DNA from 3 places in the Pseudoxanthomonas sp. PXM04 genome. Region 3 is predicted to be linked to each of the others. Evidence: riboswitches for the same ligand, from Rfam matches in the RefSeq annotation. Region 3 holds a riboswitch; each other region holds the start of a gene.

Region 1 (7,114 bases), on a different contig from region 3:
GTCTGGGGGGCGCAGCACGATTCGGACATCTGCCGGCATATGGTTGAAATGGTTTTGCGGCAATCTGGGCAGACACCGGAGGACATCGGCGAATGCATCGAGTCCTTCGTCGAGGGCAAGCAGATCCTGTACGCCATGCGCGGCCGGTTCGAGCCGCCCGGCTGAAGCAGGCATCCACCTCCGAACCCGATCACAGAAACGAATGGAAGATCCCATGACCACGCAGAACCCCGAATCCGCCACCGTCGCATCCAACGGCGCCGCCGAAGCCAATGCCTGGCCGCTGTTCTATCGCGAGCCGCGCGTACTGTCCTCGGTCGAACACGCCCAGTGGCGGGTGCGCCCGACCGGCGTCGGCTTCGCCGCCGCCAGCAATTCCGTACCGGTGGTGATCGGCGAGTTCGCCGCCGCCGCGCGCAACTATCCGCTGGTGTTCGCCGGCCCGGACAACACCCCGCTGGCGGTGCTGGGCGTGGAAGCCGGACGCAACCGCTTCGTCAACGGCGACACCTGGAGCGACGGCGCGTACGTGCCGGCCTACGTGCGCCGCTATCCGTTCGTGTTCGTGCAGACCCGGGATCCGGAAGGCTACGTGCTGGCCATCGATGCCGGCTCCGACGCGGTGATCCCGTCGGGCGAGGAGGGCAATCCGCTGTTCGAGAACGGCGAGCCGAGCGAGCTGACCAGGCAGGCGCTGCAGTTCTGCGACACCTTCACCCGCGAGGACCAGGCCACACGTACCTTCGCCGCCGCGCTGGCCGAGCAGGGGCTGCTGATCGAACGCAGCGCCAACATCGCCTTCGCGGATGGGCGCCGCAGCAGCGTCGATGGCTTCCAGGTGGTCGATGGCGAAAAATTCGCCGCGCTGCCGGACGCGGTGATCGTCGACTGGCATCGCAAGGGCTGGCTGGCGCTGGTGCACTTCCACCTGGCGTCGCTGGGCCGCTTCAACGACCTGCTGGCCCCCTGATTGAAACCCCACTTCCGTCAACCGGACGACGATAACATTCCCATGTGCAAGAATTCCTCCAACACACTCCGTTTCCTCACTCTCGCCGTGACGCTCACTGCGGCCAATGGCGTCTGCGCGCAGGCGGCTGGCGGCGCGACCGGCTCGCTCGAAGGCCCGGTCGTCGCCGGTGTCTGCTACCTCAGCCGCGAAGCGGTGTTCTCCAACGCGGCCGCCGGCAAGGACGCGGGCGTGCAGTTGCAGAAACTGGTGACCGACGCCCAGGCCGAGATCGAACGCGACAAGAGCCGCGCTGAGGCGGAACTGATCCGCGTGGGCGTGCGCGGCAACATTTCCGCTGACAAGTTCACCCCCGAGCAGAGCAAGGCGGTGCAGGAAGCGCAGGCCGTGCAGCAGCGCGCCAGCCAGCGCTCGCGCGAGATCGAGGCGACCCGCGCGTCGGTGCTGGAACGGATCTCCACCGCCGCCCAGCCGCTCATCGCCGAGGCCTACCAGCGCCACGGCTGCGGCGTGCTGCTGGATCGCGGCATGGTGCTGGCCGGCAACATGAGCCACGATCTGACCGCCGACGTGGTCAAGGCGCTGGATGCGCGGGTCAAGTCGATCCCGGTCACGCTGCAACGCGAGTCCGCCACGCCCGCCGCGACGCCCGCACCGGGCAAGCGCTGAGCCGCGACGCGCGGCCGCTCCGGCGCACGCCACGGCGCCGGGGCCACACTGCCATCAACTGCTATACTCGCGCCGCCTGAGGTGACCGCCGGCCTGGCCGGTGGTTGAAACGGGAATCCGGTGCGCCGGATCGTGTTCGCACGATCGGCAATTCCGGAGCTGCCCCCGCAACGGTAGGCGAGACAAGGTACCGCAACAGCCACTGTGCTTGATGCATGGGAAGGCGCGGACCGGAAGCACGGATCTTTCCCGGCTTCACTCGCGAGCCCGGAGACCGGCCTTTGAGCGGCGTGACATGCGGTGGGCGATGTCATGGAGGCCAGCTCGTTTCCGGTCGCCATAGCACTCTCTTTCCGCCTGTCCTTTTCCATCGCTTCCGCGCGGGCAGGCGCGGTCAAGGAGTGTGTCAGTGCATCCGCAGTCGTCGTTCCACCGCCAGATCCTGGCGGTTTCGTTGTTGCCTTCCCTTTGCTTCACCACCCCGGCCTTCGCCGGAGCGCCGGCCACCGATCTGGATGGCGTGATCGTCACCGCGACGCGCACCGCGCGGACCCAGGACCAGACCCTGGCCGCGGTCACCGTGATCGATCGCGAGGAGATCGAGCGCCTGCAGCCGGCCTCGCTGCCGGATCTGCTGACTGGCCGCGCGGGCCTGTCGCTGGCCAACAACGGCGGTCCGGGCAAGTCCACGTCGCTGTTCCTGCGCGGCACCGAATCCGATCACGTGCTGGTGTTGGTCGACGGCATCAAGCTGGGGTCGGCCACCAGTGGCGGCGCATCGCTGCAGGACATTCCCGTCGAGCAGATCGAGCGCATCGAAATCGTGCGCGGGCCATTCTCCAGCCTGTACGGATCCGAGGCGCTGGGCGGCGTGATCCAGATCTTCACCCGCCGGCCGCAGGGGCCGTTCCAGCCCAACTTCAGCGCCAGCATCGGCAGCGAAAGGACCCGACGCGCCTCCGCCGGCATCGGCGGGCGCAGCGGCGATGCCGAGCGGGGCGGCTGGTATGCAATCCAGGCCGCGCACCAGGACACCGACGGCATCAACGCCTATCGCGGCCGGCGCAACTTCGATCCGGATCGCGATGGCTACCGCAACGCCTCGCTGACCGTGCAGGGCGGCTATCGCTTCGACGAGCATTGGGACGCGGAACTGCGGTTGTTCCGCGCCGAAGGCCGCAACGAATACGACGGCAGCCTCAACAACGAGGCCGATACGGTCCAGCAGGTGGTTGGCGGGCGCGTGCGCTACGCGGCCAATGATCGGCTGCGCATCACTGCCAGCGCCGGCGCCAGCGCGGATCTGAGCGAGAACTTCCTCGATGGCGTGTATTCCTCCCACTTCGACACCCGCCGCAAGCTGGGTTCGCTGCAGGCCGACCTGGGGGTCGGCGCGGGCTTGTTGACCCTGGGCTACGACTGGTCCGGCGACGAGGTGGACAGCAATACCCGCTACGCGCGCGATCGCCGGATCAATCGCGGCGTGTTCGGCCAATGGCAGCAGGAATTCGGCCGGCAGTCGCTGCAGGCCAGTGCGCGCCGCGACGACGACAGCCAGTTCGGCGGCGAGACCACGGGCAGCCTGCAATGGGGTTGGGACTTCACCGAACAGCTGCGCCTGGGTGCCAGCTACGGAACCGGCTTCAAGGCGCCCACCTTCAACGAACTCTACTTCCCGGGCTACGGCAATCCGGAACTGGGTCCGGAAACCTCGCGCAGCGTCGAGCTGAGCCTGCGAGGCGATCACGGGCGTGCGCGTTGGGCGCTGCATGCCTACGAGACGCGCATCGACGACATGATCGCGTTCGATGCCTCGCTGGGAGACTCCGGCGGCCCCAACAACATTGATCGCGCGCGCATCCGCGGCATCGAGGCCGAAGGCGCGGTACGGCTGGCGGACTGGGATCTGCGCGCCAGCCTGACCCGGCTGGATCCGCGCAACGATGGCGACAATCCCAACCGCGACAACCTGCTGCCGCGACGAGCGCGAAGCAGCGCCCGCATCGATGCCGATCGCCGCTTCGGCGCGTTCAGCGTAGGCGCCAGCGCGATCGGCGTGGGCGAACGCTACGACAACCTCGCCAACACCACCCGCCTGGGCGGGTACGGGCTGGTCGACCTGCGCATGGGCTACACGCTGACGCCGGCGTGGCAATTGCAACTGGCGGCCTCCAACGTGTTCGACAAGCGCTACGAAACCGCCGCGCTCTACAACCAGCCGGGACGGACCTGGTTGTTGACTGTCCGCTACCAGCCCGTCACCCACTGACCGGAGCACAAGATGAAACCACTGTCACGGCCTTTCCATCTCGGTCTGCTCGCCACCTTCGCGGTGCTGATGATCGCCACCCGTTACCATCACTTCGGCGATGTCCTGCATCTGCCGGACGCGTCGATGGCGATCTTCTTCCTGGGCGGCCTGTACCTGCGCGGACACCTGCCGTTCCTGGGCTTGCTGGGGCTGGCGGTGGGCATCGACTGGGCGGCGGTGGAACTGGCCGGCGTCAGTGATTTCTGCGTGACACCTGCCTACGCCCTCCTGCTGCCGGCCTACGCGGTGCTCTGGTACGGCGGCCGCGCCTACGCGCCGAGGATGGCGCAAGACTGGCGCGGGCTGTGCGGCGCGCTGCTGGTGGCGCTGGCCTGCGCCTCGCTGTCGTTCCTGATTTCCAACGGCGCGTTCTACTGGCTGGGCGGGCGCTACCCGAATCCGGAATGGTCGCAGTACCTGGCGCGGATCTGGCAGTGGGGACCGCTGTTCGTGCGGACCACGCTGACCTACGTGGCCAGCGCATTGCTGGTGCATGGCCTGTTGCTGGCTACCCGTCGTCGTCCCGCCTCCCTCGGCACCTGATCAGGAGAACCGCGATGTCCGCAAAGCACCTGTCCGTCACATCCGAACCCGCGCTGCCGCTGACGTCCACGCGTGCGCAGCTCCTCACCGGCATCGCCCTGGCGCTGCTGATGATCGCCACCCGCGGCCAGCACTTCGCCAGCGTGGATGCGCTGCCCAGCGCATCGTGGGCGGTGTTCTTCCTGGCCGGCGCGCTGCTGCGGCCGATGTGGACGCTGCCGGCCTTCTTCGTGCTGTCGTCGCTGCTGGACTTCGGCAGCCTCGCCAACGGCACCATCACCGACTGGTGCCTGTCGCCGGCCTACTGGGCATTGGCGTTCGCCTACGCGGCGCTATGGCTGGGCGGCCATGCCTATCGCGGGCTGCACCGGGACCACGCGGGCACGGTACCCCGCCTGGCATTGACGCTGGCGGTGACGGCGAGCGTGGCCTACCTGTTGTCCAAGGGCGGTTTCTATTTCTTCTCCGGGCGCTATCCGGAGCCGACCCTGGACGGCTTTCTCGCTCGCATTCCGCACTACTATCCGCGCGCCCTGGGCACGCTGGCCGGTTACGTGGGCGTCGCTTTCCTGGTTCGCGCATGCCTGCGCGGGCTGGCCGCACGCGCCGCCTCCCGCCAGGGCAGCCCGGCATGAGCCGCGGTTCGGAACGCCGCGGGCTCAGCGAGGAGGAGCACTATCGCGAACGCGCCCAGCGCAAGAAGGAACTGGTCGATCGCCGGGTCGCCCGCGCCACCATCGACCGCGGCGTGCTGGTGGTGAACACCGGCAATGGCAAGGGCAAGAGTTCCTCCGGTTTCGGCATGCTGGCGCGCAGCCTGGGACACGGCTTCCATTGCGGGGTCGTGCAATTCATCAAAGGCAGCTTTTCCACCGGAGAGGAGGCGTTCTTCCGTCGCTTCGACGAGGACGTCGATTATCGTGTGATGGGCGAGGGCTTCACCTGGGAAACCCAGGATCGCGAGCGCGACATCGCCGCGGCCGGCGTGGCCTGGCAAGAGGCCGCGCGGATGCTGTCGGATCCGGCCTATGATTTTGTCCTGCTCGACGAACTCAACATCGCCCTGAACAAGGATTACGTCCCGCTGGACCAGGTGCTCGCCGCGCTGGCCGCGCGACCGCCGCGCCAGCACGTGGTCGTCACCGGACGCGGCGCGCCGCAGGCACTGATTGACGCGGCCGACACGGTCACCGAGATGCGCCTGATCAAGCATGCGTTCAAGGCGGGTATCAAGGCCCAGCACGGTATTGAACTGTAGACCATGGATTCCGAAACCTTCCGCTGTCCGGCATTGCTGGTCTCCGCGCCCGCTTCGGGGCAGGGCAAGACCAGCGTGACCGCCGCGCTGGCCCGCTGGCACCGTCGCCAGGGCCGTCGCGTGCGGGTGTTCAAGACCGGTCCGGACTTCCTGGATCCGATGGTGCTGGAACGCGCCAGCGGCGCGCCGGCCTACCAACTGGATCTATGGATGACCGGCGAGGCCGACGTGCGTGCGCGCCTGCATGCGGCGGCGGGCGAATCCGACCTGATCCTGATCGAAGGCGTCATGGGCCTGTTCGACGGATCGCCCTCCAGCGCGGATCTGGCGCAGGCGCTGGGCGTGCCGGTGCTGGCGGTCATCGACGGATCGGCGATGGCGCAGACCTTCGGCGCGTTGGCGACGGGGTTGGCGCGCTATCGCGAAGGTCTGGCCGTGCATGGCGTGGCCGCCAATCGCATCGGCAGCGCCCATCACGCCGATCTGCTGCGCGGCAGCCTGCCGGCGGATCTGCACTGGCTGGGCGCGTTGCCGCGCGATGCGCAACTGGCGTTGCCGGAGCGTCACCTCGGTCTGGTGTCGGCCGGTGAACTCGGCGACATCGACGCGCGGCTGGATGCGCTGGCCGATGCCTGGGGTGTTCATGCGGCCACGACCTTGCCGCCGCCGGTGGCGTTCGCGCCGATGGACGTCGAACCCGTGCCGCCGTTGCTGCGTGGCCTGCGCATCGCGATCGCCCGCGACGCGGCGTTCTGCTTCCTGTATCCGGCCAATCTGGATCTGCTGCGCGCGGCGGGCGCGGACCTGCGTTTCTTCTCGCCGCTGGCGGGCGAGTCCTTGCCCGAGTGCGACGCGGTCTGGCTGCCCGGTGGTTATCCGGAGCTGCATCTGGCGGTGCTTTCGCAACAGCATGAATTGCACGCAGCGCTGCGTGCGCATCGCGATGACGGCAAGCCGATGCTGGCCGAATGCGGCGGCATGCTGTTCGTCCTGGAGGCACTGACCGGCAAGGACGGCGAGCGTGCCGCGATGGCCGGACTCATGGCGGGCGAAGCGGCCATGCAGCCGCGACTGGCCGCGCTGGGCCTGCAATCGGTCGAACTGCCCGAAGGCGTGCTGCGCGGACACACGTTCCACTATGCCCGCGCGGAGTTGGCCTCCGTTCCGCTCGCCGTCGCCAGCAACCCGAATGGTGGTCCCAGCCGGGAAACCGTCCATCGGGATCGCCGCCTCACCGCCAGTTTCGTCCACTTCTATTTCCCGTCGAATCCGCAGGCCGCGCTGCGGTTGTTCCTGCCATGACGCCGGTGCTGGCGATGCTGGCCGGCGTCGGCCTGGACACTTTGCTGGGCGAACCCCGCCG
Region 2 (7,114 bases), on a different contig from region 3:
GTACCGGCTGGTCGGCGTGGGCCTGTCCGGCTTCCGCGATCGCGAGGATGTCGTCGAGCAGCCCGGGCTGTTTGAAGACGCCTCGTAACCTGGATTTTTCCTTGTGGGAGCGACGTGAGTCGCGAGCTCTTCCGGAGTTTCCGGCTTTCCGGTATCGCGACTAGGTCGCTCCCACAAGGGAGAAAGGCAACAAGGCGCCCGGCACTCGCGGTCGAGCAGCAAGGATTGTTCGATAAATCTCCGTAACCCGGATGTCTCCCTGTGGAAGCGACGTGAGTCGCGAGCTTTTCCGGAGTTTCCGGCTTTCCGGTATCGCGACTTACGTCGCTCCCACAAGGGAGGGATGGCAAAAAAGAAAAAGCCCGGCGTCTGCCGGGCTTTTTCATGCACGCAATCAGCGCTTGGGCTGGTAGCGCAGGCTCAGGCCGTATTCGCGACCGGGCTGGTTGTACCAGGCGATGGTTTCGTATTCGCGGTCGAACACGTTGTCGACCTTGGCCAGCAACGTCCATTCCGGGGTGACCGCGTATTCCAGCCGCAGGTCGGCGGTGGCGAAGCCGCCCAGGCGGGTGGCATTGGTCAGCTCGTCGTAGCGGTAGCCCGCGCCATTGACGGTCGCGCCGACGCGGAAGTCGCCGAACGCGCGATCCACGTCGATGCGACCGGTGTTGCGCGCGCGGCGCGGCAGCAGCTTGTCGTTGTTGCTGGCGCTGCGGTTGCGCGGGTCGGTGTGGCTGATCTGGGCGGAGAGATCCCAGCCGGCCAGGGTGACGTCGACGGTGAACTCGGCGCCGCGGATGCGGGCCTCGTCCACCTGCACCATCGCGAAACTGCTGCCGTCATAGGTGATCAGATCATCGATGCGGGTCTCGTACAGATCCAGCGCCCAGCGCCAGGCGTCGCCGTTCTGGGCGATACCGACATTGAGGCTCTTCGATTTCTCCGGCTCCAGGTCGCGGTTGCCGCTCCACGGGTCGTACAGATCGCTGAAGGTCGGCGCCTTGAAACCGGTGCCGTAGGTCGCGCTGAGCTTGAAACCGCGCCCGAAGCTCATGCCCCAGCCGAGGTTGCCGGTGGTGTGGTTGCCGAATTGCTCGTTGTCGTCGTTGCGCACGCTGGCCTGCAACTGGTGGGCGCCGAACTTGCCCTGGTACTCGACGAAGCCGGCGGTGTTGCGGCGGCTGTCGGCGGCGTAGTCGGTGGTGCTGTCGAGATGGTCGATGTACCAATCCGCGCCGACGGTCAGCAACTGATCCTGGCCCAGGCCGATGTCGGCCTGCGCGCTGGCCGTGTTGCGGTGGGTGTTGTGGGTGCTGTCGTGATCGACCTCGTTGCGGTAGTTGTCGGTCTCGTTGTCGCTGCGGCCGACGTTGACGGTCAGGGCGAAGCGGTCGGTCGGCACGTAACGGACCTTGCCATTCAACACCTGCTGCACGTTCTCGGTGTAGTTGTAGTAGCCGTCGTACCGGTTCGCGCCTTCGGCGCGCAGCGCGCTGGCCTCGGCGGTCAGCGTGTCGGTCAGCTTGTAGCCGCCGCGCAGGCTGGCAGAGACGTTGCGGTAGCCGTCGCGGTCAGGTTCGTCGGCGTAGCAGCCGCGACCCTGCGATACCGAGCCGCGGCAGGCATTGATGCCATCGGTGCGCTGGTAGGCCGCGTCCGCGCCGAACCAGCCGCGCTCGCCGCCGCCGCCGAAGCCGGCGCTGGCCTGGCGCAGGCCATTGCTGCCGCCGCCGATCTGGAAGTGCGGCGCGTAGGTGCCCTGGTTGCGGCGGGTGAAGATCTGGATCACGCCGCCGATCGCCTCGGAGCCGTACAGGCTGGAGTTCGGGCCGCGCACGATCTCGATGCGATCGATCTGCGCCAGCGGCAGATCCGGGATGGCGGCGGCGGCGAAATCAGCCGAGTTCACCCGCACGCCGTCGATCAGCACCAGGGTGTGGCTGGAGTTGGTGCCGCGCAGGAACAGCGAGGTCTGCTTGCCCGGGCCACCGGCATTGGTCAGGTTGATGCCGGCGCGGCCGCGCAGCAGATCCTGCAGCGAGGTCGCCTGGCTGCGCTCGATGTCGGCGCGGTCGATGACCTGCGCCGGCGCCAGGCTGTCTTCCAGCGCGATCGCGGTGCGGGTGCTGGTGACGACGACTTCGTCCAGTTCGGTGGCGGCGTCCTGGGCGAGCGCCAGGCCCGGCAGCGCCAGGGCGACGGCCAGGGACAGGGTACGGATAGGTGGCATTGCAATCGGCTCCATGCGCCGCGCGCTCCCGCGCGGCATAACGAGGGGAGGCGGCAACGCGGGAACGGGAAGACAGCGGAAACGGCCGTACGCACGGCGCTCGCCGCCGCAACGCCCGCCGCGTCGCAACCAGTCGTCTTTCGGGCCGGTCTCCGGGCTTGCGAGCGCGATGGCGGCGCCATCGCCGGCCAGGGCGCCTTCCCGTGCGGATGCACAGTGGCGTATGCCCTGTCCTGGCTCGCTTACCGTTGCGGGGGCAGCGCCGGAATCACCCGCAGCGCCGGGATGGCGTGCGCGGGTTCACCGGCTTCCCGTTTCAACCCGGGGCGGAATCGTCCGCGGGTCACCAGAAAGCGCGGCGATCCTACCAGATACCGGTCTGGCGGATGCCGATCCTGTGGATGGGCGGGCCGCGCCCGGGCGGCAGCGCGCATCGATGGAAAGCGGGCAAGGCAAGGCATGCATCGGGGCGGGCGGGGATGGGCGCGAGGCCTCCCGTAGAATCCCGGTTCCCTCGCCGCAAGAAATCGCCTCGTGTCTTCCGACTGGATCCTCGCCGATTGCCGGCAACCTTCCCCCGAACACGCCGAACGCGCGCGCGCGCGCCAGGATCAGCTGACCAAGCCGCAGGGCTCGCTGGGCCGCATCGAGACCCTGGCGGTGGAACTGGCGGCGCTGCAACGCGCCGATCGTCCGACGCTGGCACGGGTGCCGGTGATCGTGTTCGCCGGCGATCACGGGGTGGTCGCCCAGGGCGTGTCGGCGTTTCCGTCCGAGGTGACGGTGCAGATGCTGCACAACTTCGCCCACGGCGGCGCCGCGATCTCGGTGCTGGCGCGCGAACTCGGTCTGCCGCTGCGGCTGGTGGATGCCGGCACCCGCGGCAGCCAGCCCATCGCCGGCGTACACGCCGACAAGCCCTGCCTGGGCACCCGCGACTTCAGCGTGGAAGCGGCGATGGACGAGGATGAACTCGCGCATGCGCTGGCGGCGGGCAGGCGCGCGGTGGAAGCGGCCGGCGACGCCGATCTGTTCGTGTTCGGCGAAATGGGCATCGGCAACACCACCGCGGCCAGCGCGTTGGCCTGCGCGCTGGCGGATCTGCCGCTGGAGGAACTGGTCGGCGCGGGTACCGGATTGCAGGGCGATCGGATTGCGCACAAGCAACGGGTGATCGCGGACGCGCTTGCATTGCACCGTCCGCACATCGCCGCGCACCCGCAGCCCGCGCGCGAGGCGCTGCGTCGTGTCGGTGGATTGGAAATCGCCGCGATGGCCGGCGCGATGATCGCCGCCGCCCAGCGGGGCGTACCGGTGCTGGTGGACGGTTTCATCGTCTCGGCCGCGGCACTGGCGGCGGTCCGCCTGCAACCCCAGGCGCGGCCATGGCTGCTGTTCTCGCACCAGTCCGCCGAGCGCGGCCACGCGCGCGTGCTGGCCGCGCTGGAAGCGCGCCCGCTGCTGCAACTGGATCTGCGCCTGGGCGAAGGCAGCGGCGCCGCGCTGGCGGTGCCGCTGCTGCGACTGGCCTGCGCGCTGCACGCCGGCATGGCCACCTTCGCCGAAGCCGCGGTTTCCGGACGCGACGAGACGCCATGATCCTCGACCTGGTGCGCCATGCCTCGACCGGACGCGTCGGTCATTTCGATGGCCGCACCGATCCGCCGCTGCTGCCGGGCGCCGCCGACGCGGTCTGCGGCGGTTGCACGGGCATTGCCTGGTCACGGGTGATCAGTTCGCCACGCCAGCGTGCGCTGCATACCGCGCAGGCGCTGGCCGCCGCGCAGGCGTTGCCGGTGGACATCGCCGATGACTGGGCGGAGTGGGATTTCGGCGACTGGGACGGTCGCCATCGCGACACCCTTGCGGCAGACCCGCACTCGCAGCGCGCCTTGCAGGATTTCTACCGGGATCCCGGCGCGCATCCGCCGCCCAACGCCGAACCCTGGGCCGGCTTCGAAGCACGCGTCGGTCGCGGCCTGCGCGCGCTGGCGCGACGCGAAGACACCTCGCCCGCGCTGGTGGTCAGCCATGCCGGCCCGTTGCGACTGGCGCTGGCGCTGGCCTGCGGCCTGCCGCTGGCGTCGCTGTGGGCGGTGCGCATCGATTACGGCACCCGCCTGCGCCTGCGCGTGCAGATCGATGACCGGGATCAGCTGTGGGGCGAACTGATCGAGGTGCGGCAGGCATGAGCATGCGCAAGCTGATCCTGGCGGTGCAGTTCCTGACCCGCCTGCCCACGCCGCAACTGCGCGACTTCCGCGAGGAAGAACTGAGCCGCACGGCGGTGTATTTCCCGCTGGTGGGCGTGCTGATCGGCGCGTTGGTGGCGCTGCCGCTGTGGGCGCTGGACGCGCGCCCGTGGCTGGCCGGCCTGCTGGCCTTGCTGGCCTGGGTGTGGGTGACCGGCGCATTGCACCTGGACGGGCTGGGCGACGTGGCCGACGCCTTCGGTGCCGCGCATCGCGATCCGCAGCGCTTCCTGGAAGTGCTGAAGGATCCGCACATGGGCGTGTTCGGCGTGGTCACCGTGGTCATGCAGGTGCTGGCCAAGTTCGTGCTGCTGGCCGAACTGGCCGATGGCGCGTGGCTGTGGGGCGTGCTGCTGGTACCTGCGTGGGCGCGCTGGGCCACCACGCTGTTGTGGAGCCGCTGGTTGCCGCCGCTGCATGCGGGCATGGCCGAGCGCTTCGCCTGGTACCGCAACGAAGGCGCGTACTGGGATTGGGCGTGGGGCGTGGCGCTGGCGGCGATCAGCCTGTGGCTGGCGCCGCCGTTGCTGGCGTGCCTGCTGCTGGCACCGTTGACCGCGTGGTACTGGAAGCGCCGCCTCGGCGGCATCTCCGGCGACTGCCTCGGCGCCAGCACCGAGGTGCTGGAAACGCTGCTGCTGTTGGCGCTGGCGCTCGCGCCGGCGGCGTGGCGCCTGTCCTGAGGCGGATCAGTCGTCCTGTTCGCCGCCGCCCGGCGAGTCGAACAGGTTCATCGAAGGCGCGCTGCCTTCATCTTCCTGCCCATGGGTGGTGGTGGTCACCGGCGCGGCTGCCGGACGGCCACGGGGTGGCGGCAGCAGCGCGGCGGCGGCGTCGTAGGCCACCAGCAGTTCGCTGCGGCGTTCCTCCGGCAGGTGCTGCCAATGGCAGTCCAGCAGTGCGCCTTCCAGCGCGTACAGCAGGTTGAGGCTGGGACGGAAACCGGCGCGCTTGACCCGCATGAAGGCTTCCACCGAACCGGCCGCCACCAGATCCTCCTGCGTGCGCAGGCCGACCTGGCGCAGCCAGGCCGCCGATTTGGGACCGATATTGCGCATCTTCGCGGTGCTGATGCTCATGCCAGCGTCTCCACGTAGATGGCGGCGATGGCTTCCAGCCCGCGTTGATCTTCCTCGTCGAAACGCGCCAACTGCGGGCTGTCCAGATCCAGCACGCCGATCAGGCGATCGCCCTTGACCAGCGGCACCACCAGTTCCGAGCGCGAGGCGCTGTCGCAGGCGATATGGCCGGGGAAGGCCTCCACGTCTTCCACCCGCTGGGTCTGGCGGGTGCGCGCGGCCGCGCCGCACACGCCCTTGTCCAGGGCGATGCGCACGCAGGCGGGCAGGCCCTGGAAAGGACCGACCACCAGTTCGGTGCCGTCGTGGAAATAGAAACCGGCCCAGTTGAGATCCGGCAGCGCGTGGTAGACCAGCGCCGACAGGTTGGCGGCGTTGGCGATGCGGTCGCTTTCGCCGCTGAGCAGGGCGCGCGCCTGGGCGGCCAGCTGCGCGTATTGTTCCGGTTTGCTGCCGGTCAGGGTCTGGCTGGTGAAGGACATCACTGGATTCTAGCCCGAACCCGCGAGGGGGCCGGTGCGCCGGGAATGGTTGGATTGATGAAGACAACGTGATGACCGGCCAAAACAGGACGCGCCGGCGTCGGAATGTTCCGCTGGCACGCGGCTGCCTTCGCCGGACCGGCCCGCTACGATGGGCGGCCACGCGCCGACGGGGCGCATCGCCACAGGAAACGGATGCACAGCTTCTTCGTCACCGGCACCGATACCGGGGCAGGCAAGACCTTCGCCAGCAGCAGCCTGCTATATGCCCTGCGTGGTCGGGGCCTTCGCGCGGTCGGGATGAAACCGGTCGCCAGCGGCTGCGAACGCACCGTGGACGGTTGGCGCAACGAGGATGCGCTGGCGTTGCTGGCTGCCAGCGATCCGCGTCCGGCCTATGCCGATCTCAATCCCTATGCGTTACCCGCGCCGCTCGCCCCGGAGATCGCCGCGCGGGAAGCCGGCGTGGTCCTGGCGTTGCCGCCGATCGTGGATGCCTTCCAGCGGTTGCGGGCGCAGGCGGACGTGGTGGTGGTGGAAGGCGTGGGCGGCTGGGCGGCGCCGCTGTCGGCGTCGCTGGATCAGGTCGATCTGGTGCGCGCGCTGCGCCTGCCGGTGGTGCTGGTGGTGGGCATGCGGCTGGGTTGCCTCAACCATGCGCGGCTGACCGCGCGCGCCATCCGTGCCGACGGTGCGGAGCTGATCGGCTGGATCGCCAGCGAAGTGGATCCGGAGATGGCGCGGCGGGACGAGAACTTCGAACTGCTGAAGGCGCGCATCGATGCGCCGTGCTGGGGGCGCTTGATGCATGCCGCGCCGGCGGATCCGGCGGTGGGGGCGGGGCGGTTGGTGTTGCCGGGGTGATGGGGAGTGTGGGGTTTTAGGGGTGTTGGTTTGCCGCCCAAAGCGCCCCCATCCGCCCTTCGGGCACCTTCCCCCGCGGGCGGGGGAAGGATTCGCTCAAAGAAAAGGCCCGGCAGCGGGGAGGCGCTGGCCGGGCCGGATTGCGCGGCGGGAGGGGAGTCCGCGCAATGTAGAGAGAACTTTGAAGCGGTATTACTTGGCGGCCTT
Region 3 (7,114 bases):
GCACGTCCTGCAGTTCCATGAACGGCAGCGGGTTGCGCACGTTGTACTTCTTCTCCATGCCCAGCTTGACGAAGTGCTGGTCGGCGCAATGCTGCAGGTACTGGCGCATGTCGCGGGTGGAGATGCCGGCCACGCCGCCGGACAGCACGTCCTCGGCGAACTGCACCTCGCACTCGATGGCCTCGGCCAGCATGTCGTAGACCTGCTGGCGCATGGTGTCGTCGAACAGGTCCGGCTCCTCCTCGCGCACCGTGCGCACCGACTCGAACGCGAACTCCATGTGGCAGCTCTCGTCGCGGAACACCCAGTTGGTGCCCGAGGCCAGCCCCGGCAGCAGGCCGCGCGAGCGGAAGTAGTACACGTAGGCGAACGCGGCGAAGAAGAACAGGCCCTCGATGCAGGCGGCGAAGCAGATCTGGTTGAGCAGGAACTGCCGGCGCTGTTCGCGGGTTTCGATCCGGCGCAGGTCCTGGATCGAGTCGATCCACTTGAAGCAGAACTCGGCCTTCTTGCGGATGGAGGGGATGTTCTCCACCGCCGCGAACGCCTTCACCCGTTCGGCCGGATCCGGCAGGTAGTTGTCCAGCAGGGTCAGGTAGAACTGCACATGCAGCGCTTCCTCGTACAGCTGGCGCGACAGGTACATGCGCGCTTCCGGCGCGTTGAGGTGCTGGTAGAGGTTGAGCACCAGGTTGTTGGACACGATCGAATCGCCGGTGGCGAAGAACGCGACCAGCCGGTGGATCAGGTGGCGATCGGCCGGGGTCATCTTGTCGTGCAGATCGCTGATGTCGATCTGGAAATTGATCTCCTCCACCGTCCAGGTGTTCTTGATCGCGTCGCGGTACATCTCGTAGAACTGCGGATAGCGCATCGGGCGCAGGGTCAGTTCAAAGCCGGGGTCCAGCAGCATCTGGCGGGGTTGGGAGGACATGTCGCATTTTTCCTGTTTCAGCGCCTTCCCCCGCAAGCGGGGGAAGGCGGGATGGGGGCAAACGGAGCGGGATGCATCCGTTTGCGGATTTCCGCCCCTTCCCCCGCCGGCGGGGGAAGGTTGGGATGGAGGCAAACGGGCCGGACTGCATCCGTTCGCGGATTTCCGCCCCTTCCCCCGCAAGCGGGAAGGCCGGGATGGGGGCAAACGGAGCGGGATGCATCCGTTCGCGAATTTCCGCCCCTTCCCCCGCTGGCGGGGGAAGGTTGGGATGGGGGCGAACGGGTCGGACTGCATCCGTTCGCGAATTTCCGCCCCTTCCCCCGCAAGCGGGGGAAGGCTGGGATGGGGGCGAACGAAGTGGAGGCCTGTCCGTCTGCGAAAAAAACGTGATGAAGCGAAGTGACTCTTCGGTGGGCGTTCCGGCGGTTTGCGTTCAATGGCTTCGGCCTTGCCCCCACCCTGACCCTCCCCCGCGAGCGGGGGAGGGGACTGTCCAGCGGGTATTGGCGCATCCCTGCGCCCGGAACGTCCTGTTCCTTTCTTCCCTATGTGCATCCTGCGTGGGGATTTCGGAGGGTGATCTTTCGACCGCGCATGAATTCGCTACTGGCACGCCTCGCATGCTTCCGGGTTCTCCAACGAGCACGACACCGCTTCCACCGCCGTATAGGCCGGCTTCGGCGCCTCGCTGCCCACGCTGCTGACCGTGGTCTTGGCGATGCGGGTGGCCGGGCGCGAGCGCAGGTAGTAGGTGGTCTTGATGCCCTGCTTCCACGCATACATGTACATGGACGACAGCGCGCCGATGTTCGGGCTTTCCATGAACAGGTTGAGCGAGGCCGACTGATCGATGTAGGCGCCGCGCTCGGCGGCCATGTCGATCAGCGAGCGCATCGGCAGTTCCCAGGCGGTGCGGTAGATCTGGCGCAGCGGCTCGGGAATCTGCGCGATGCCCTGGATCGAACCCTCGGCCAGTTTGATCGCATCGCGCATCTCCGGCGTCCACAGGCCCAGCTGCTTCAGTTCGGCCACCAGATAGCGGTTGACCTGCAGGAAGTCGCCGGACAGGGTCTCGCGCTTGAACAGGTTGGAGATCTGCGGTTCCACGCATTCGTAGCAGCCGGCGATCGAGGCGATCGTCGCGGTCGGGGCGATGGCGATCAGCAGCGAGTTGCGCAGCCCGTGCTCGCGGATGCGCGCGCGCAGCGCGTCCCAGCGCGCGCCGTCCTGCGGCGCCACGTTCCAGGCGTCGAACTGCAGTTCACCGGAGGCCGCGCGGGTGTCGGCGAAGGACGGATGGCGGCCGCGTTCCTCGGCCAGCTCGCACGAGGTTTCCAGCGCGTGGAAATAGATGGTCTCGGCGATCTTCTGCGACAGCGCGCGCGCCTCGGTGCTGTCGAACGCCAGCCGCTTGCGGAAGAACACGTCCTGCAGGCCCATGCAGCCCAGTCCGACCGGACGCCAGCGCAGGTTGCCGCGGCGCGCCGATTCGATCGGGTAGAAGTTCAGATCGATCACCCGATCCAGCTGGCGCACCGCCAGCCGGACGGTTTCGGCCAGGCGTTCGAAATCGAAGTCGCCGTACTCGTCGAAATGGCGGGCGAGGTTGATCGAGCCCAGGTTGCAGACTGCGGTCTCCTCGGCCGAGGTGATCTCCAGGATCTCGGTGCACAGGTTGGACAGGTGGATGACGTTGTTCGCGCGCAGGGTCTGGTTGCTGGCGCGGTTGCACTTGTCCTTGAAGGTCATCCAGCCGTTGCCGGTCTCGGCCAGCGTGCGCATCATCCGCGCGTACAGCTTGCGCGCCGGCACCGCCTTGGCGGCCTTGCCCTGGGTCTCGGCCTGCAGGTAGGCCTGCTCGAACGCCTCGCCGTACAGATCCGTCAGCTCCGGCACCACGCGCGGATCGAACAGCGACCACTGCTGATCGGCCTCCACCCGCTTCATGAACAGATCCGGCACCCAGTTGGCCAGGTTGAGGTTGTGGGTGCGGCGCGATTCGTCGCCGGTGTTGTCGCGCAGTTCCAGGAAATCCTCGACGTCGGCGTGCCAGGTTTCCAGGTACACGCAGGCCGCGCCCTTGCGCTTGCCGCCCTGGTTGACCGCCGCGACCGAGGAGTCCAGCGTCTTCAGCCACGGCACGATGCCGTTGGAATGGCCGTTGGTCGACTTGATCAGCGAGCCGCGCGAACGCACCCGCGTGTAGCTGACGCCGATGCCGCCGCTGAACTTGGACAGCTGGGCGATATCGCCGTACTTCTGGTAGATCGATTCCAGCGAATCCTGCGGCGAGTCCAGCAGGAAGCACGAGGACAGCTGTTCGTGGGTGGTGCCGGAGTTGAACAGGGTCGGCGAGCTGGGCAGGTAGTCCAGGTTGCCCATCCGGCGGTACAGCGCCAGCGCTTCGGACACGTCCTCGCTGAGCGCGCAGGCGATGCGCAGGAAGAACTGCTGCGGGGTCTCGATGACCTTGCGGGTGTGCGGATGGCGCAGCAGGTAGCGGTCGTACAGGGTGCGCAGGCCGAAGTAATCGAAATGCAGATCCAGCGAGGCGTCCAGCGCGTCGTTTAGCTTGCGCGCGTTGGTCTGCACGAAGTTCAGCAGGCGATCGTTGATGAGTCCCACCTCGTGGCCGCGCGTCACCGACTGCGAGAACGCGTGGATTTCCTGCCCGGTCACTTCCTTGGCGATGTAGCTGGCCAGCAGGCGCGCGGCCAGCCGGCTGTATTCGGGTTCCTCGGCGGTCAGCAGCGCGGCGGTGCGGATGGACAGTTCGTCCAGTTCGCGCGTGCTGGCGCCGTCGTACAGGCCGGAGATGGTGCGGGTGGCCACGCGCATCGGATCGATGGCGTGCAGGCCCTCGCAGCTGCGCTGCACCGCGCGGACGATCTTGTTCAGATCCACCGGCTCGCGGCTGCCGTTGCGCTTGGTCACGCTCATCGCGGTGGCGGTGGGCGGCGAGGTCAACAGGAATGCGTCCTTCTGGGACGGGGAGACGTCGGTTTCGGCGACGGCGGTATCGGTCGGGGTCACGGGGCTTCCTCCATGCGTGATGCACGCGGCGACCTGTCCCTCGCAGGCAGCGGAAGGCCGGATGAAGCATCAGGGTGGGGAAGCGGCGTCGCAGGGACCGCGACCGTGGAAACGGATGGCCGGCCTGCTTCACCAGCCATCTCCCCCCGGAGATTCCGCGGCCGGCACCGCGCGGTGTGCAACGCGCGGCTGTCGGCAGGTCTTCGGACTCGTGGACGCGGAAGCCTTGCTTCCTCCTAGCCCGTCGCTTCCCAAGGCGAGGCGCCTCAGTGCCAATGACGGGTTCGTTTCCACCTACCGCTGCGGGGCAGCGCCGGCATTCGACCGGCTTCCCTTTTCATCCCCCGGCTTGCGGCCGGAGGAACCGACGGCCACAAGATAGTGGGGGCATATGGGAGCGTCAACACCAAATATGGTGCCGACGCTGTTGTGAAACCCGACACCTTGCAGTGGCGGGCGTTCCACGCGATGACTACTTCACGAAGCGGATCGCCGCCAGCGCTTCGTGCAGGCGCGCCTGCGCGACGGCCCCGTCGAACGGCGGCGTGCGCGGCGGGTCGTAGACCTCCGGACGGGTGCCGACCACCAGCAGGTCGATGGCGTAGCAGCGTTGCTGGCGCACCGCGCGGTAGGCGTCCACGGTCAGGTAGTGGCTCATCGCCGCGTCGCTGGCGCGGAAATGCCGGAACGGCTGGCCATCGATGCGGACTTCGTCGCGCGGCGTGGGCAGCGCCGAATCGGAAACCTCCAGGCAGCGGGCCACGCTGTCCGCGTCATCGCTGACGCCCACGCGAAGCTCCGCCGCCGTCACCTCGTTGGAGCCGTCCAGCACCAGCGCGGCCACCGCCTTGCCACGGCTGTCGGTCTGGGCGAACGCCTTCCAGTCATCGATAGCCAGATAGCTGCGGCGGAAGTCGCGGCGCAGGGTGAAACCCGGCCACGGCAGGATCGCCACGCCCAGCGCTTCGTCCACGAACTGCGCCTGCAAGGCGATGCGCGAGGCCTGCGCATCGGACACCGGCGGCGGAGCCGGTGCGGTCGCGACCGCTCGCGTGGCGGACGTGGCGTTGGCGGTATCGACGGGATGTTCCGATTGGCAGGCCGACAACAGGCTCAGCAGACAGACCGCACCCAGGCGTTGATTCATCGATCTTCCTTTCTCGTTCGCGTCAGCGCGGGCGAGTCTGGCAAAGCGAGGATGAACGTACCCAAGGCACCGCCGCGAACGGTTCAGGCTCGCGACTTCAGCAATGTGGAGAGCAATTAACGCCGGCCAATCACCCGGCGCGATCAGCGCGAATGCGGATCACGCATCGCGCGGCGTACGCGAATCGTCGCTGTCGGGTTTCGGCGCAACCCATTGCGCGGCCAGGATGCCGGCTTCGTACAGCAGGCACATCGGAATCGCCAGCATCAGCTGGGAGACCACGTCCGGCGGCGTGATCACCGCGGCCAGGATGAAGATGCCGACCACCGCGTAGCCACGCCCCTGGCGCAACTGCTGCGGCGTCACCCAGCCCATCACCGCCATGATCACCAGCGCCACCGGCAGCTCGAAGCTGACCCCGAAGGCCAGGAAGATCACCAGCACGAAATCGAGATACTTGCCCGGATCCGGCGCGATGGTGACGATGTCCGGAGTGAACATCATCAGTGCGTGGAAGACGCCCGGCAGCACCAGGAAGTAGGCGAACGCGCAGCCGGCGTAGAACAGCGTGATCGCCGAGACCAGCAGCGGCAGCGCCAGCCGCTTCTCGTGTTTGTAGAGACCCGGCGCGACGAAACCCCAGGCCTGGTACAGCAGCCACGGTGCGGTCGCGAACAGGGCGGCGAAGAACGCCAGCTTGATCGGCGCGAAGAAACCGGAGGTCGGATCGTTGGCGATCATCTGCGCGGCCTGGCTTTTCGGCAGCTGGCTCAGCATGGGCAGGGCCAGCTGGCTGTACAGCGTCTTCACGAACGGCAGCAGCGCCACCAGCACGATCACCACGCCCAGCAGCGCCCGCATCAACCGCGTGCGCAGCTCCAGCAGGTGGCCCATCAGGCTGCTTTCGGCCTGATCCTCAGGTGCGTCGTGGTTCATCGCTGGCGTCGTGGGGCGTGGTCGCGGCGTCGTCGGCCGGCGGGGCGGGTTCCGGTTCGGCGCCCAGGGCGGGGGCCGGCGTGCTTTCCACCGAGGCGCGCAGGTCCTCGAATTCGCGTTCGGTCTGCGCCGCGCCCTCGCGCACCTTGCGTTCGGTCTCGCGCAGCGCTTCTTCCGTGTCGCGCAGGCTGCGCTTGAGTTCCTCGGCCGCCAGCTCGCGCTCGAATTCGTCCTTCACCGAATGCCATTGCGCGCGCGCGCGGCGTACCCACAGGCCGGCGAAACGCGCCGCCTTGGGCAGCCGTTCCGGGCCCAGGACGACCAGCGCGACGATGGCAATGATCAGCAGTTCGCTGAAGCCGATATCGAACATGGCGGCAGGCCGGCCGCGCGGTCAGTTGGCGTCGCGGTCGCGCTCTTTCGACGCGCTGGATTCGGCGTTGCGGGACTGCGACTGATCGTCAAGCCGTTCGACCGGCTTGTCCTCGTCCTGCTGCATGCCCTTCTTGAAGCCCTTGACCGCTTCGCCCAGATCCTGGCCGACATTGCGCAAGCGCTTGGTGCCGAAGATCAGCAGAACGACCACCAGAACGATGATCCAATGCCAGATGCTGAAACCGCCCATGGTCTTCTCGTGCGTTGAGTAATGAAATTCAGGCGATCAGCATAGCGCAGGCACGCCCGGAGATCCCGGGCGCGGTGCGATGTTTTCGCTTTTCCTAGGGCGTACTGTTGAGCGGTTCAGTACGGACTTCACCCTCGGCCACCGGCTGGAAACCGGACTGGGCAGGTGGGGTGGTCGGCGCCTGGCCCAGCGGGGCGGTTTCGGCCGCCGGCGCGGTCGAAGCGGCCGCTGCCGGGGCCGCTGCGGTCACGGTCGCGGCCGGTGCGGGCGTCGACTTGCCGGCACGCGCGGCGCGCGCGGCCGCGGTCACTTCCTCCAGCTGATCCCGGAAGCCGACCACGGCGCCGGACGGATGGCCGGCGCGGCCTTCGAAAATGGCGCGCGGCGTGCTGCCGCCACCATAGACCGCGGTGTTGGCGTCGTCATCGATCTGCAA

What was found. A riboswitch is a leader RNA that binds a small molecule or an ion and turns the genes downstream of it on or off. The one in region 3 is predicted to bind cobalamin.
Region 1: another riboswitch for cobalamin. It lies ahead of btuB (TonB-dependent vitamin B12 receptor); the one in region 3 lies ahead of IB228_RS10285 (ribonucleoside-diphosphate reductase subunit alpha).
Region 2: another riboswitch for cobalamin. It lies ahead of btuB (TonB-dependent vitamin B12 receptor); the one in region 3 lies ahead of IB228_RS10285 (ribonucleoside-diphosphate reductase subunit alpha).

The regions. Positions count from the first base shown of each region.
Region 1 covers NZ_JACVAG010000004.1:363-7,476, forward strand. The annotation lists gene IB228_RS10790 (hypothetical protein) at 1-165, shown strand, start outside; gene IB228_RS10795 (SapC family protein) at 215-970, shown strand; gene IB228_RS10800 (OmpH family outer membrane protein) at 1,013-1,639, shown strand; cobalamin riboswitch at 1,702-1,937, shown strand; gene btuB (TonB-dependent vitamin B12 receptor) at 2,049-3,908, shown strand; gene IB228_RS10810 (hypothetical protein) at 3,921-4,493, shown strand; gene IB228_RS10815 (hypothetical protein) at 4,604-5,128, shown strand; gene cobO (cob(I)yrinic acid a,c-diamide adenosyltransferase) at 5,125-5,751, shown strand; gene IB228_RS10825 (cobyrinate a,c-diamide synthase) at 5,755-7,053, shown strand; gene cbiB (adenosylcobinamide-phosphate synthase CbiB) at 7,050-7,114, shown strand, end outside.
Region 2 covers NZ_JACVAG010000006.1:191,219-198,332, forward strand. The annotation lists gene dinB (DNA polymerase IV) at 1-88, shown strand, start outside; gene btuB (TonB-dependent vitamin B12 receptor) at 395-2,230, opposite strand; cobalamin riboswitch at 2,356-2,596, opposite strand; gene cobT (nicotinate-nucleotide--dimethylbenzimidazole phosphoribosyltransferase) at 2,765-3,829, shown strand; gene IB228_RS15545 (histidine phosphatase family protein) at 3,826-4,422, shown strand; gene cobS (adenosylcobinamide-GDP ribazoletransferase) at 4,419-5,165, shown strand; gene IB228_RS15555 (TfoX/Sxy family protein) at 5,172-5,555, opposite strand; gene IB228_RS15560 (GAF domain-containing protein) at 5,558-6,043, opposite strand; gene bioD (dethiobiotin synthase) at 6,239-6,907, shown strand; gene IB228_RS15570 (phasin family protein) at 7,100-7,114, opposite strand, start outside.
Region 3 covers NZ_JACVAG010000003.1:399,628-406,741, forward strand. The annotation lists gene IB228_RS10280 (ribonucleotide-diphosphate reductase subunit beta) at 1-934, opposite strand, end outside; gene IB228_RS10285 (ribonucleoside-diphosphate reductase subunit alpha) at 1,541-3,877, opposite strand; cobalamin riboswitch at 4,147-4,354, opposite strand; gene IB228_RS10290 (hypothetical protein) at 4,443-5,117, opposite strand; gene tatC (twin-arginine translocase subunit TatC) at 5,277-6,053, opposite strand; gene tatB (Sec-independent protein translocase protein TatB) at 6,034-6,426, opposite strand; gene tatA (Sec-independent protein translocase subunit TatA) at 6,448-6,678, opposite strand; gene IB228_RS10310 (lipid-binding SYLF domain-containing protein) at 6,773-7,114, opposite strand, start outside.